Regions from separate parts of the Fundidesulfovibrio butyratiphilus genome, predicted to be linked through region 2. Evidence: riboswitches for the same ligand, from Rfam matches in the RefSeq annotation. Region 2 holds a riboswitch; the other holds the start of a gene.
The links. A riboswitch is a leader RNA that binds a small molecule or an ion and turns the genes downstream of it on or off. The one in region 2 is predicted to bind cobalamin.
Positions count from the first base shown of each region.

Region 1: it holds a riboswitch for cobalamin, as region 2 does, so the genes downstream of both, ACYQ01_RS07480 (FecCD family ABC transporter permease) here and ACYQ01_RS12680 (sirohydrochlorin cobaltochelatase) in region 2, are expected to answer to the same signal.

Region 1 is NZ_BAAHXA010000001.1:1,581,443-1,588,883, forward strand. It holds gene ACYQ01_RS07465 (hypothetical protein) at 38-553, opposite strand; gene ACYQ01_RS07470 (carbon-nitrogen hydrolase family protein) at 576-2,090, opposite strand; gene ACYQ01_RS07475 (SGNH/GDSL hydrolase family protein) at 2,208-3,239, opposite strand; cobalamin riboswitch at 3,307-3,492, shown strand; gene ACYQ01_RS07480 (FecCD family ABC transporter permease) at 3,841-4,875, shown strand; gene ACYQ01_RS07485 (ABC transporter ATP-binding protein) at 4,868-5,665, shown strand; gene ACYQ01_RS07490 (ABC transporter substrate-binding protein) at 5,665-6,582, shown strand; gene cobI (precorrin-2 C(20)-methyltransferase) at 6,579-7,283, shown strand.
Region 2 is NZ_BAAHXA010000002.1:364,249-371,689, forward strand. It holds gene ACYQ01_RS12660 (hybrid sensor histidine kinase/response regulator) at 1-2,095, shown strand, start outside; gene ACYQ01_RS12665 (amidohydrolase family protein) at 2,416-3,321, shown strand; gene ACYQ01_RS12670 (hypothetical protein) at 3,517-4,011, shown strand; gene ACYQ01_RS12675 (hypothetical protein) at 3,950-4,459, shown strand; cobalamin riboswitch at 4,761-4,945, shown strand; gene ACYQ01_RS12680 (sirohydrochlorin cobaltochelatase) at 5,070-5,963, shown strand; gene ACYQ01_RS12685 (radical SAM protein) at 6,546-7,247, shown strand; gene ACYQ01_RS12690 (ribonucleoside triphosphate reductase) at 7,222-7,441, shown strand, end outside.

The sequences.
Region 1 (7,441 bases), on a different contig from region 2:
CACGCCCCGAACAGGGCGCGCCCGCGGGGGCTCCGCGCTAGGCCAGATCCGCCGCGGCCTGGCGCCCCGTGGGAGTGAGAAACACCAGGGCCGTGCGCCCGCGTTTGAGTCGCTGCACCAGTCCCATCTCCTCCAGACAGCGCAACCGGTTCTCGATCTCGCCCAGCGGGGCTCCCAACTCCAGGGCCAGCTTGGCCGAAACCACGCCATCGCTCAGGAGCAGGCCACCCAGGATGTCCCGATCGGACTGGCAGGCCCCCACCTCTTCGGCCAACTCGTCGGACGTGCGGGTGTCGAGTTTGGTCCGGGCCAGGTCGAGCATGATGTCGATGCCCCCCATGTAGCGTTCCACCTTTGGCCATTCCGGCTTGTTGGTCCGGTAGAACCAGGTGGAGAAGTCCGACAGGCTGGCGTACCGCCTGGCCAGGGCCACGTTGTCCTGGCCGAAGATGAGCCTGCGAAACGAGGAAAGAAGCACGAAGTGATCCTTTCGGAAGGCTTCGAAATCCTGGGCGATAACATCTTGTTTCATGCGTTCGATCAAGGGATCCATGGTCGTGTCCTTGGCCGGAGGCCTACATGAGCTGATGGAGCCGGTAGATGAGCAAGGGAGGCGAATCCAACCGTTCCACCCGGCTCTTGCCGTGTTTCCCGCTGAACTTCTTGGACGGGGCGTAAAGAAACGAGAGTTCGACCCCTTCGCCCCTGAAAAGCTGGGTGCAGCTCACCGAGGCGCAACAGGCCGTCACCATGTTGAACTGGCCGCCGAAGATGTCCCGGGCCTTGCTGTGGAACTTGTCGATGCCCAGCGTCATGGCAGGAACGAAGAGAAAGTCGCACGGCACGCGCGAGATGATGGACTCCACGGAGGGCAACAGCATGTCCAGACAGATCACCGTGGCCATGCGCCCGATGGGGGTGTCGACAAAGACCACCGGGCTTTCGGTATGGATGTATTCCACCAGTTCCTCGCCGGCCACGAGGTCGAATTCCCTGCGGATGAAGTCGCGGTTGGGACTTTTTTCGATGATGTCCGCAGTGAGCACGAAGGGACGTTTTTTCGTGTGCTCCCAGACCACGTTGCCCTGCCAGTCGAGCATGGTGGCCAAGTTGACGTAGCCGGCGTGGGGGCGCTCCTTGTGGAAGCTTCCGGCCACCACCAGCTTGAGCTGGTGCGGCCCGTTGTGGGTCGAGAGATATTCCACCATGGAGGTGAGGGCGTCGTGGTCCACCGTGAGCTCGGGGAAGATCAGGATGTCCACCCGTTCCTCCTGGGCCTTGGCCAGGATGGAGCAGACGTACTCTTCCATCGTGTCCCGGTCCGGGCTTTTCAAGTTCACGTAGCGGAAGGGCACCTTCATGCCCACGCCTTTTTTGCGGTAGGTTTCCACGTCAAAGACAAAGCCGGCGTCCATGGGCGACAGGGCGATGGTCAGGGTTTCCAGGTTGGCCAGGCTGCGGTGAAACGACGAGCCGGACTGGCGGCTCACCTTGCCCGGCGAGAGAATCACCCTGTGATTGTTCACCCGGCCGTCCTTGACCAGGGTGTGATGTTCGAGAAAATGATAGGAAATGGTGGCCGAAAAATAGGCCTCGTCGTAATCCAGGGGGTCGGCGCCGATCCAGCGGGAAAAGATGGGCTTGATGCGCGGGGCGATGACGTATTCGCCCTTGCTGCCGCCGACTTCCACCTGGATGGGCGTGTAGTAGTTGGAGTTCATGAGCCGGACGAGGGGATCGCTCGGGGGCAGCACCTGGGCCTGCGTCCCCGCGGTCTGCACGCCGAGCCCCGCCAGTTGGGCGTCGAGCCGGGGCAGAAGCGCGGCCACGAAGAGTTTGGCCGTCCGCTCGGAATGGATATTGCGACGGATATACTCGTTGAGCGTCCACATGCAGGCCGGGGAGTCTTCCTCCTCCAGGGGCAAGGTGGCCACGTCGCGGGCTATGCGCACGTCCTGGTCGACTTCGAGCACACTGATGAGTTCCTCTTCGTAGTCCAACGCCACGTGGTAGATGGTGGCGAAGAGTTCGTACAAGCGGGCCAGTTTGCAGAAGTCTATGGATTGTAACGTCTCGAGCAAGGACGCCACGGGACGAACCTCCTGAATTGGTCCGCCGTGCGGACCGGGATGGACCTTCTGGTCGGTCTCTTTCTCTGGATACCCGGACGAAAGGCGGTTGTCCAACCCCCTTTGCCCGGGTCGGCGTTATTGCACCATGGGCACGCCCCAGTACTGCTTGGGCACGAAATCCTTTTCCTTGAGAAACTTGGTCAGCTCCCAGGCGAGAACCCCGCTGGCCGCCTCGTTGGGATGGCGAAAGGGGTCGTGGGCCAGAACCATTTCGTCGTTGACCAGGGGCGTGCCCACGTAGAGGCACGGGGGACCGCCCTGTTTAAAGGCGTCCACGAACATCTGGCCCACCCGGGTGAACAGGATGAACTTGGCCCCGTGTTCCTGGCTTTCGCGGTCGAAAAGGCGGGCGATGTCCAGTCCCAGCCCCACGGTGTCGGCCCAGAACTTGGGATCGAGCGGAGGTCCGACCTCGCCGGGCTTGGCCTTGGGGATGGCCATCCAATACACGGTGTTGCGCAGGATCTCGTAGGTACGACACCAGGTCGCGGCAAACCGGTCCGCCGCCACAAGAGCCATGAACAGGGGAGAATTGTTGGTCACGGGAGAATTCTTGAGCTCCAGCTTGCCGTTTTCCTCCACGAAACGCGGCTTGCCCAGGCGCCAAATGCTGTCGGTCATGTGCCGAAAGTCGGCAAAGTGCGGCACGTAGCAGATCACCAGATCCGGGTGGAGCTTGTAGCCGTCGCGGCGCACCCGCAAGAGCATCTGGTCGATGCCGTAGCCGCTCACGGCCAGGTTCACCACCTCGACGTTCTTGAAGTACCCCTGAAGCAACACGGGCAAGGTGAACCGTTCGCGCAGTCCGAAACCGAACGCGTGGGAGTCGCCCACCACCACGATGCGGAACGTGCCTTCGGGCTTTTCGGGCGTCACCACCGGTCCGCGATAGCCCTGGTCGTTGATGGCGTATTCCACGTCCACCCCGGTGGTCTTGGACCAGGCCGTGGCCCCGGGCTTGAGCGACCATCCCAAGTCCGGATCAAAGCACCCGATCTGTTGCGGCACCACAAAGCCCCAGGTGCGATCGAGCATGCGCCAAAAAATGCGCGACGACACTTCAATAAAAGCAAGCAGGCAGAGAATGTAGAGAATTGCACGCTTCATGCTGGGGCCGGTAGCAGTTTGACGGGGCGTTTTGCAAGACCCTCTTTGACAGGGGTCGGGCTTTGTCCTAGGAAACTGGCGTTCCGGCCCCCTGAATATGGGGCGCTTGCGAGGGAATCCGGTGCGAAACCGGAGCGGTCCCGCCGCTGTGACCGGGGACGAAACCCGCCAGACGCCACTGCCCACGGGCGGGAAGGCGCGGGGAGTAGAATGATCCGGAAGCCAGAAGACCTGCCGGAACGCCGGGCGCGGCCATGCTCCCGGACCGGGCGAACACGTCCGCCCGGCCGGGAGCATGGCCGACTTCCACGATCGGTTTCCGAAGTCGCATGCCGCGCGTCACGGAGCCGAATGCGGAAGCGCCCGGCCGCCTGGCCCGGATTCCCTGGCGGACGCCCGAGCCCGGTTCCCGAGGAGGAAACACCGTGATTTTGTCCCGCGCGTCCCGCATTCGACGCCTTTCGTCCTTGCCGCCCCGCCGCGCATGCGGCAACGCGTTTCGTCAGGCCGAGCCCGCGACCAGCGCTCGTCGCCTGGGCGCGCGTGCGCGTTTCGCCCGTTTCGCGGTCCGCGTCGCCTCTCCCCTCCCCGGAGCCCGTCCTTGACCCCCCTTCCGGGGCGCTCACGCGCCGGCGCAACGGCCCTGGCCCTGATCGCCGCCTTGGCCCTGCTGGTGGCCTGGGCCGCTTCCAACGGACCGGCCCCCCTGCCCGCCGGGCTGGTGGGGCGCATCCTGGCCGGCAAGCTCCTGGCCTGCTCCTCCTGCCTGGACGGCGTGGGCGACGTGGCCCAACGCCTGGTTCTCGAAATCCGACTGCCCCGCATCGTCGCCGCCGGAGCCGTGGGCGCGGCCCTGGCCCTCTCCGGCGGACTGTTCCAGGGACTTCTGCAAAACCCCCTGGCCGATTCCTACACCCTGGGCGTCTCGGCCGGGGGAGCGCTCGGGGCCTGCCTGGGCCTGCTGGCCGGCGTGGGCGGCCACGGCGAACTGGCCCTGGCCGCCTGTTCCCTGGCGGGCTCCCTGGCCGCGCTCGCCGTGGTGCTGACCCTGGCCACGGCCAGGGGACGCCTCGATCCGGTCACCCTGGTTCTGGCCGGAGTCATCGTGTCCGCCACCTTGCAGGCGGGACTGGGATTCGTGAAGTTTCTGGCCGGCGACAACGTGGCCGGCCTGGTGTTCTGGCTCATGGGCGGATTCGTGGCCAAGACCTGGTCCGAGGCCTGGCTGGCCCTGGGCGGCCTGGGCATGGGACTGGCCGGGGCCGTGGCCTTCGCCCGCGACCTGGACGCCCTGTGCGCGGGCGACGAAACCGCGAAGGGGCTGGGCGTGAACGTGGCCGCGGTGCGCCTGGGGCTCCTCGTCTGCGCCTCGGCCTGTGTCGCGGCCTGCGTGGCCGTCTCGGGCATCATCGGTTTCGTGGGCCTGGTGGTGCCCCACATGGTGCGCCTGGCCGCCGGCCCGGCCCATCGCCGTCTCCTGCCCCTGTCCGCCCTGGCCGGAGCCGTCCTCCTGCTGGCGGCGGATACGGCCGTGCGCACGGTCCTGCCCCACGAGGTGCCGGTGGGCGTGCTGACGGCGCTCTTGGGCGGCCCCTACTTCTGCCTGCTCTTCGTGCGCGGAGCGGCCCGTGTGTAGCGCGCGGACGCCCGACCCGGTTCTTTTGCGCGGGACCGGCCTGCGGGTGGTGCGCGGTGGACACGAAGCCCTGGCCGGAGCCGACATCGCGCTGCGAGCCGGCGAAGTGCTGGGCGTGGTCGGGCCCAACGGGGCGGGCAAATCCACCCTGCTTCACTGCCTGGCCGCGCTGGAACGTCCGGCCGCCGGGCGGGTGGAGCTGGCCGGAATCGACGTCTTCACCCTGTCCCGACGCGCCCTGGCCCGCCAAGTGGGCTTTCTTCCCCAGGAAACCCTGGACCGCTTCGGTTTCACGGTGCTCGACTGCGCCCTCATGGGCCGCTACCCCCACCTGGGCCGCTTCGCCGCCCCCGGGGCCCCGGACCTGGACGCGGCCAGGCGGGCCCTGTCCGAAACAGACCTGGCCCACTTGGCGGACCGGTCCGTGACCACCCTTTCCGGCGGAGAAAAACGCCGCGCCGCCCTGGCCCGGGTGCTGGCCCAGGAGACGCGCGTCATGCTGCTCGACGAGCCGGCCTCGGGCCTCGACATCCGCCACGCCCTGGCGGCCATGCGCCTTTTGCGCCAGCGGACCGCCGAAGGGGCCGGCGTGGCCGTGGTGCTGCACGATCTCAACCTGGCCGGAGCCTTCTGCCACAGCGTGCTGATTCTGTCCCAAGGCCGGGTTCTGGCCTGCGGGCCCACGCCCGAAACCCTTACCCGGGAGAACGTGGCCGCCGCCTTCGGCGTGAACTCCCTGGTGGACATCCTGCCCGGCGGGGCCGTGCGGGTGACGTATCTGGAGGCATAATGCGCGTTTTGCTTCGATTTGCCGCATTGGCGCTGCTTTTTCTCCCGACCCTGGCCCTTGGCGCCGAGGTGACCGGAGACGACGGGCGCACTCTGCGTTTTGACAAACCCTTCACCCGCGTGGTTTCGCTCTACGCCGCCCACGAGGAAAACCTCGCGGCCATGGGGGCCGCTTCCGCCCTGGTGGGAGTTTGCGAGCCCGGTTCCGTCCGTCCCGGCGTCACGCTCGTCTCGGCCAGGGATTCGGCCGAGGCCCTGGCCGCCCTCAAACCCGACCTGGTGCTGGCCCGGCCCATGCATTTGGCCGCCCATCCCGGACTGGTCAGCCAGCTCGACCGGCTGGGCGTGGCCGTAGTCTGCCTGCAACCCAGCGGTCCCCAGGCCCTGGAAAACTATTGGCTCGCCCTCGGCCGCCTGGTCGGACGCGAACAGGCGGCCCGCGACATGATCCGCACCTTCCACGCGGACATGGCCCACCTCTCCGCCCTGACCGCCGCCATTGCCCCGGACAAACGCCAGCGGGTGTTTCTGGAATCCATCCACCGCCAGATGAAGACCGTGAGCCCCGGCTCCATGGCGGCCCACGTGCTGGAGCGCGCCGGGGTGGTGAACCTGGCCGCCGACGCCGAGCCGGTTTCCGGCAGCAACATCGCCCGGTTCGGGCTGGAGCGCCTGGTGGCCCTTGGCCCGAAGGTGGACGTGTACCTGGCCCAGGTCGGTCCCATGAACCCGGTCACGCGCGAGGAAATACTGGCCACGCCGGGTTTCGGGGCGGTCAAGGCCGTGGCCGAAGGCCGCGTGGCGCTTCTGGAAGAGGCGGTGGTGAGCCGACCCACCCCGCGCCTGGTCGAGGGAGTGCGCCAAGTGATCGCGGTCTGTTACCCCGAGCTGGCCGACAAGGCCAAGGAGGCCCAATGAGCGGCCTGGGAACCCTGCACGGCGTTGGGGTGGGTCCGGGCGATCCCGAACTTCTCACCCTGCGCGCGGCGCGTCTTCTGGGCGAGGCGGCGGTGGTGTTCGCGGCGGCCTCCTCGAAGAACGACTATTCCGTGGCCTTTTCCATAGTCGGTCCCCACATCGGCGAAAGCACCACGGTGGAGCGGCTCGACTTCCCCATGACCAAGGACAAGGACCGCCTCGAAACCGCCTGGCGCGTCGGAGCCCGTCGGGTGCTGGACACCCTGGAGACCGGACGGGATGCGGTCTTCATCACCCTGGGCGACCCCATGACCTATTCCACCTTCCTCTACCTGGCGCGCACCCTGCGCGCCCTGCGCCCCGAGGTTCCGCTCTCGGTGACCCCGGGCATAAGCTCGGTGCAGGCGGCGGCCGCCGCGGCCGGGATGGGACTGGCCGAATCCACGGGGAACTTCGCCGTGCTTTCCGGGGTGGACTCCCCCGAGCGGTTGCGCCGGTCCCTGGAAGCGGCGGACACGGCGGTGATTCTCAAGGCCTATCGCACGTACCCGGCGCTGCGCTCCCTGCTGGTCGACATGGGCCTGGCCGACAAGGCCGTGCTAGTGAGCCGGTTGGGCCTGCCCGGACAGGCCGTGGTGCGAGGTCTTGACGACGACTCCCTGACGCCTCCCTATTTCTCCCTGATTCTGGTCCAAAAATAAGCTTGACAAAAAAAGCGTGGAACCGCGCGGTCTTCCGGTGTTTTTCCCGGATGGCCAGCGCGGTTTTCGCGTTTTTTTCCCGAGGAGGCCTAAAGTTGGCCTCCGGGAAAACGATAAGAGCGCCAGAAAGGGTGCGATATCGACCAGCGCCGCAGGAC
Region 2 (7,441 bases):
CCAGCCCGCGGTCCTGCTGGGCATCGTGCGCGACGTGTCGGACCTCATGGAGGCCAAGCTGGCGGCCGAGTCCGCAAGCCAGGCCAAGAGCGCCTTCCTGGCCAACACCAGCCACGAGATCCGCACGCCCATGAACGGCATCATGGGCATGTGCTCCCTGCTCCTCAAGACCAAGCTGGACGAACGCCAGGAAGACTTCGCCAGGACCATTCTGTTTTCGGCCACGTCGCTTATGTCGGTCATCAACGACGTGCTGGATTTTTCCCGCATCGAAGCCGGGAGGCTGCAACTCGAACCGAGCGATTGCGATCTCAGACGGTTGCTGTCCCTGACGCTTCGGGCCCAGGCCCAGGCCGCCCACCAGAAGGGACTCGAACTGCTGCTGCGCATCGCCCCGGACACCCCCTACGCCGTCCACGCCGACGCCACCCGCCTGCAACAGGTCATCACCAACCTGGTGGCCAACGCCATCAAGTTCACGGCCAAGGGCGAGGTGCTCGTGAGCGTGGACAAGGTCGAGAACACGGAGGAACGGGCCAGGATTCGGTTCAGCGTGTCCGATACGGGCATCGGCATCGACGAGCGCCATCAGCAAAAGATCTTCGCCCCCTTCGAGCAGGCGGACGTCTCGCTCACCCGCAAGTACGGGGGCACGGGGCTGGGACTGGCCATCTCCTCCCAACTGGTGGCCATGATGGGCGGAGAGCTTGGCGTGCGCAGCCAGCCGGGACAGGGCAGCGTGTTCTTTTTCGAGGCGGAATTTCCGCTGTGCCGCGGCGACGCGTGCGAGGAGTGCTCCGTGGAGGCGTCGGCGTTGCGGGACCTGCCCACCCTGGTGGTGGACGATAACGCCACCAACCGCAAGATTCTGCGCGAACTCCTGCTCGCCTGGGGGGCCAAGGTGGACGAGGCCGAAAGCGCGGACGCGGCCCTGATGCATCTCAAGACCTTGCAGGCCGAAGGGAAGAACGTCCGCCTGATCCTGAGCGACTATCAGATGCCGGGCATGGACGGCCTGCAGTTGGCCCGCGAGGTGGCCAGCCGTCCCCATCTGTTGTCGCCCACGTTCATCCTGCTGTCCTCCGGGCATGTGGAGCCCGGCGAGGTGCGGGGCCAGACCGGCGTGGCCGACTTCCTGCTCAAGCCGTTCGATCCCTCGCAACTGCTCGAAACCATCCTCATGTCCCTGGGCAGGATCAGCAAGGTCTCGGAACCCGGAGCCACCAAGCCGCCCCGCTCCCTGGCCACGGCCAGGCCCCTGAACGTCCTGGTGGCCGAGGACTCGCCCTTCAACCAGAAGGTCATCCGCTACATGCTGGGCGACATGGGGCACACGGTCACCCTGGTCAACAACGGCATAGAAGCCGTGGACGCGGCGGCCAACGCGGGCTTCGACGTGATCCTCATGGACGTGCAGATGCCGCTCATGGACGGCATGGAAGCGGCCAAGCGCATCCGCTCCATAGAGGCCGAGGGGGGCGCGGGCCAACGCACGCCCATCATCGCCCTCACGGCGCACGCCATGGCCTCGGACCGGGACAACTGCCTGGCCGCCGGCATGGACGGCTACTTGACCAAGCCGGTGGACGCGGCCACGCTCTTCGACACGCTGGAACACGTGGCCGCGCCGCAGGCCCAGGGCCGGGAGGAACAGCCTCCCCGGAAGCGGGCGAGGCCCGTGTCCGACCCTAAAAAGGAGCAGCCGGCCGAAGAGACGGCCTGTCAGGGCCAAGTCGCCAGGGCGGATGCCAAGAGCGTGAATCTGGAAAAGCTCCTGGAAAACTTCTGCGGGGACACGGACCTGTTGCTGGAAATGATCGCGCTCTTCAAGAAGAACGCGGACGAACGGTTGTCCGCCCTGCGGGAAGCGGTCGAAGCGGGCGACGCCACCCAGATTCAGCGGGTGGGACACCTCTTCAAGGGCGAGATCAGCAACTTCGGCCTCCCGCAGGCCCATGCCCTGGCGGCCGAGCTGGAACGCCAGGGCAAAAGCGGCAACCTGGCCTGCTCCCGCGAAACATTGGACAACTTGCGCCTCGCGGTGAAGGACTTCCTGGACGAGCTGGAGGACATTGCCGCGCGCCTGCGTCCCTGACGCGTTTTCAGGACCGGACCGGGGAGCCCTTTCCCGGTCGCGGCGCGACGCGGCGCCAGGGCCGAAGCGTTGTTCGCAACCGCGGGGGGCGTTTTCAAAAGGAACACGCACCGTGGGAGGGGCGGATCACGGCCCGAGGTTGCCCGCACCGTGCGCTTTGGGGTAAGGGGAGGACAAATCGCCCCCGCCACACCCCAAACCGCAAGGATGCCGTCATGCCTCTTTTGTTCAGCCGTGTTGCCGTTTTTTGGATCGTGTTGTTTTCGTTTGTCGCTTTTCCGGTTGTTGCGGTCCAGGGAGCCGAGAAATGCGACAGTCACTTGCATTTCTACGACTTCACCCACACCACGGACGGATTTCCGAAACTGATCCAAGCCATGGACGCCGCCAAGGTGGACAAGGCCATCGTGTTCGGCATGCCCATCCTGAAAATGTGGTCCGAATCGGACCCCGTGCGTCCCGCCTACTACCTGGCCACGGACTCCCGGGCCTACTACTACTCGGCCACGGACTTGTTTTTGGCCCGCGAGCTGGAGCGACAGCCGCAAAGCGTGCGCGACCGGTTCTTTCCCTTCCTGTGCGGAATCAATCCCCTGGACCGCAACGCCGCCGCCCAGATCGAGAGCCTGATCCAGGCCTATCCCGGCCTGTGGATGGGCATCGGCGAGGTGATGAGCCGTCACGACGACCTGACGGCCTATACCTACGGCGAACCGCCCCGGGCCAACCATCCGGCCCTGCTGGCGGTGTACGAGGTGGCGCGCAAGCACAAGTTGCCCGTGCTCATCCACCACAACATCAGTTCCGCCGGGCGCAACGATCCCATCTACCTGGCGGAGATGGAAGACGCCCTGCGGCGGTTTCCCGATGTGACGTTCATTTGGGCGCACGTGGGCATTTCGCGCCGGGTGGACGTGCCGACCCTGCCCGAGGTGACGACGCGCCTGCTCGACCAGTATCCCAACCTGCTGTTCGACATTTCCTGGGTGGTGTTCGACGACTACATCGCCAAAAACAAGGCCTCGTTGCGCACCTGGGTCCGCATTTTCGAAAAGTATCCCGACCGTTTCCTGATCGGATCGGATGTCGTGGCCCATTGGGGCAAGTATCAGGCCACCATGGATCGCTATCGGACGCTTTTGCGCCTGCTCAGCCCGCAAACGCGCGAAAAGCTCGCCGGTGGCAACGCGCTCGGGCTCATGGAAAGGACCGCTGCCGCGCGTTGAGTCGCGGGGCGTTCTTCCTCCCGTCCGGGAGTTTTGCGCTCAAGCGCCCGGACGGGGTGAAAAGCGCGTTGCCGGCGCGGGGGAAAATCGGTAGTTTGCGCGCGGGGCGGACGGCACCACCCGGCCGAACCCATCGCGGCGAGGGCCACGGGTTTTCCCGACGGCCCAAACCTGTCCGCCGCATTCGGAACGCTCATGATGCTGTATACATATGTTTCCGCCTTTTTCGCCTCGTCGGTGGCGGTGCTTTACCTGGTTCTGGTGACCACGGCCCTGGTTTTGGCCCTGTTTTCCCTGAACGCCGAGGCGCGAATGCGCCGGTCGGCGGACAAAAACGCCCGCCGACTCGTCCGGGAGCGCGACAGGGGCGCCCACGCCCGCAAGACCATGGCCGAAAAGTGCCAGAGACGAAACATAGAGGAACTGGCCGCCCTGATCACCGACAAGATTCGGGCCAGACAGGACGCCATCGAGTTCGCCACCGTGTTCCAGACCGAGGCGTTCATTGAAGGCAGCGTGGAGACGCTTCGCTTCGAACGGCTCTTGCAGCTTTCGCACGCCCTGGACCGGGCCGAGCCCGAAAGCGTGTCCCGCACGTTGGACGCTTTTCTCCAGAAGGAGTTGCAGTATGGCCATACCGGAGAACATTGCCCGGTTCATTTCCAGGATTGTCTACACCGTCAAGACTGAATCGGTCGAGTGGCGCCAAGCCCACCTGCCCGAACTGGAGAAGATGCGTCAGGACCGGGCCGTGGCCAAGCTCGAACTGCAACAGGACCTGGAACGGCTGGAGATCCGCTTCGAGGAGGAGCGCAAGCGCATCCGCCTGGACGAACAGCGCCAGACCGCCCAGTTCGCCGAGTTTCTGGAGAGCATCGACGACCTCAAGGCCGACATGCTGGCCTCGTACACGTCCATGCCCAAGCCCATCGCGCTCATGATCCACCACCATGCGGCGGAGCTGCTCAAGCAGGCCTGGTTCAGCCAGGACATGCGCGAACGCGTGCGCCAGCAATCGCGCTTCACCGATCTCATGCTCACCATCACCGAAGACCTTACCGCCCTGCGCGAGTCCGACGCGGCCAAGGCCCTGCCCGAAAAGACCCTGGCCTTCATCAATCGGCAGATCGAGGAGTGAGCGGCGAAACCGCGACCGGTTAGCAGCATGTTGGAAAATCCTTGCTGGCTGCGTTGCTGCGAAAAACGCAACCCCTCAACGGATGCCAACTCCGCTCGGGCTTGACTTTTTCTCGCGCCTTGCCCGCAAGTTGTTTTGAACAGGCTGCAAGAATCGACTGTTTCAACGGGCTCTTAGCGGCTGTCGGAACGTCCGTCGGTCGGGTGGACCGTCCCGACTGCGGCGGTGCGGCATTTTTGTTTTCGTGTCATCTTTCGGCTACGCCTGCGGGGAACGCGCGTTGACTTCGCCCCGTGGGCGGGGTATTTCGTGCCCGTCAGGTGCCCCGCCAGGGGAGAATAGGGAATCCCGTGGAAATCGGGAGCGGTGCCGCCGCCGTGGGTCCCATCAAAAGCCGGCTTCCTTGAACAGGTCACTGGGCCAACGCCCGGGAAGGCCGAAGCCGGCGGGACGAGCCGGAAGACCTGCCTGACGATTTGCCCCGCGAGGCGACGGGTCTTCGTTTGCGCGGGATCGAAGGGCGAATGCGGGCCGCTTCCATGCGTCATACGCGGGAAGCGGCTTTTTTGCGTCCTCCTGCCAAAGGCCCCAAACCGCACGGAGCATTTCCATGAAGAAACTCCACCCCTCGCTGTGGCGCGTCTTGGTTCTCGGGTTTTTGGCCCTGGTCTTGTCCAGCCCGCCGGTCCTGGCTCACGGACCGGCCGTTAAACAGGACAAGAAAGCCCTGCTGCTGGTGGCTTTCGGCACCAGCGTGCCCAAAGCCTGGGCCGCGTTCGACGCCCTTGACCGCGACATGCGCAAGGCCTTTCCCGGCGTGGAGATCCGCTGGGCCTATACGTCGAAGATCATTCGGGAAAAGGTGGCCAAGGAGCAGAAGAAGACCCTCGATTCCCCGATGATGGCCCTGGCCAAGCTGGCTGACGACGGCTTCACCCAGGTGGCCGTGCAGTCGCTCCAGACCATCCCCGGCGAGGAGTACGAAGGGCTGGTGAAGACCGCCCAGGCCTTTGCCGGCCTGCCCAAGGGCATTCGCCAGGTCGAGATGGGCGCGCCGCTGCTGTACTCCACCGAGGACGTGGAAAAAGTCGCCCAGGCCCTGCTGGAAAGCCTGCCCAAACGCAAGGCCGGCGAGGCCGTGGTGTTCATGGGGCATGGAACCAAGCATCCGGCCAACATCTACTACCCGGGCATGCAGTATGCCCTGTGGGAAAAGGACCCCCTGGCCTTTGTGGCCACCGTGGAGGGCTGGCCCACCCTGGATGACGCCGTGAAGGCCCTTTCCGCCAAGGGCGTGAAGAAGGCCCTGCTCGTGCCGTTCATGGCCGTGGCCGGCGACCACGCCCACAACGACATGGCCGGCAAGGAAGACGACTCCTTCGCCTCGGTCATGAAGAAGGCCGGCATCGCCACCGAACCGGTGCTGCGCGGCACGGGCGAGGTGGAAGCCCTGCGCGCCCTGTGGGTGGCGCACGCCAAGGTCGCCTTCGGGCATCTCAAATAGCGGGGGGCCGGCGCGCCGCGGTCGTCGACCGGGGCGCGCCGTCTGTTTCCTTCCGTCCCGTCCTGAACGTTCCGTTGTGTAAAACGGATAGAAAACATCTTGAAATAATGAAATATTTTGTGTCGTGGCCGGCCCATGTCCTTCGAACGGACCCGAGCCGGCCAGGCGCGATGTTTTTTCCCCGAGCGGCTGCGACCCCGCATGCCGCGCCGGGCGGGGCTTGCCGGCCCGGCGGGCCTGTCGGGCGGGCCGGGCGACCCCTGGCGGGGCTTGCCATGGGAGCGGGAAAAGTCGATAGTACCGGCTGGGCAGGACGCCTGGGAAACGTCCTGTGCTTCCCCCCCAATTCGACACCTCCCCTTTGAAAAATCGGAATGGTAACGACCGGTTGGGCGCTTTTTTCGCGCGTCCGCACCGTGTGGCCAATCGATTTTTTCCATAGGCCGACCCGGCGAAAAAGGGAAACCGCAAGATTGTCAAGCAGTTGCGAACCGCGGCGTCGCATCATGTTGTTATTGTTGAATGTATTTCTCTTAACAAACGTCTCCCCCTGGGGTATGAAGAAAATTGGACCGCAACTCCATGCGCAATGTGTCGCACCCCTTGTCCCCCGAAACCGTCCGCCACGAACCGGCGCACACTCCCGCCCTGGTGCGGGGGATGACCCCGTTTTCGCTCTGCGACTGGCCGGGGCGCACGGCGGCCGTGGTCTACGTGGGCGGCTGCAACCTGCGCTGTCCGGGCTGCCACAACGGCTCCCTGGCCTGGACCCCGCATCGGCACGCACCCAAACCCCTGGGCGAGGTGCTGGCCTTTTTGGCCCGGCGCAAACCCTGGCTGGACGGGGTGGTGGTGTGTGGCGGGGAGCCCACGGCCGATCCCGGCCTGGAGTCCCTGGTGGCGGCCCTGGTTCCCCTGGGACTGCCCCTCAAGGTCGATACCAACGGCACCCGCCCGGACGTGGTTCACGCCCTGCTGGAAACCTGGCCCGGCCTGTGCCTGAGCGTGGACCTCAAAGGTCCGTGGGAGATGTATCCGGCCCTCACGGGCGGCGCGCTCGCGGCCGAGACGGCCCGGGCGAGCCTGACGCGCTGCATTGAACTGGCAGCGGCCCATCCCGGTCGCGTGGCCTTTCGCATAACGCTCGATCCAATGCTGACCGGTGAGGACGTGGCCCGAGTGCGGGCCGTCCTCCCTGACGGAATGACTCTGCGCGAACAACCCTTCGTTGCCCCCAAGCGGGGCGGGGAGACCCCCTATGCCTCTTCAGATCAAGAAACGTGACGGCCGTCTGGAAACCTGGTCCGTGGACCGCATCGCCCTGGCCATTCTCAAGGCCCTCAGGGCCAGTGGCGTGCAGGACCCCCTGTTGGCCAAGCGCATGTCGCGCAAGGTGGAAGAAAAACTCGCCGGCATCGACGTGCCCCGTCAGGAAATGGTGCAGGACATGGTCGAACGCGTGCTCATGGAGTCGCGCC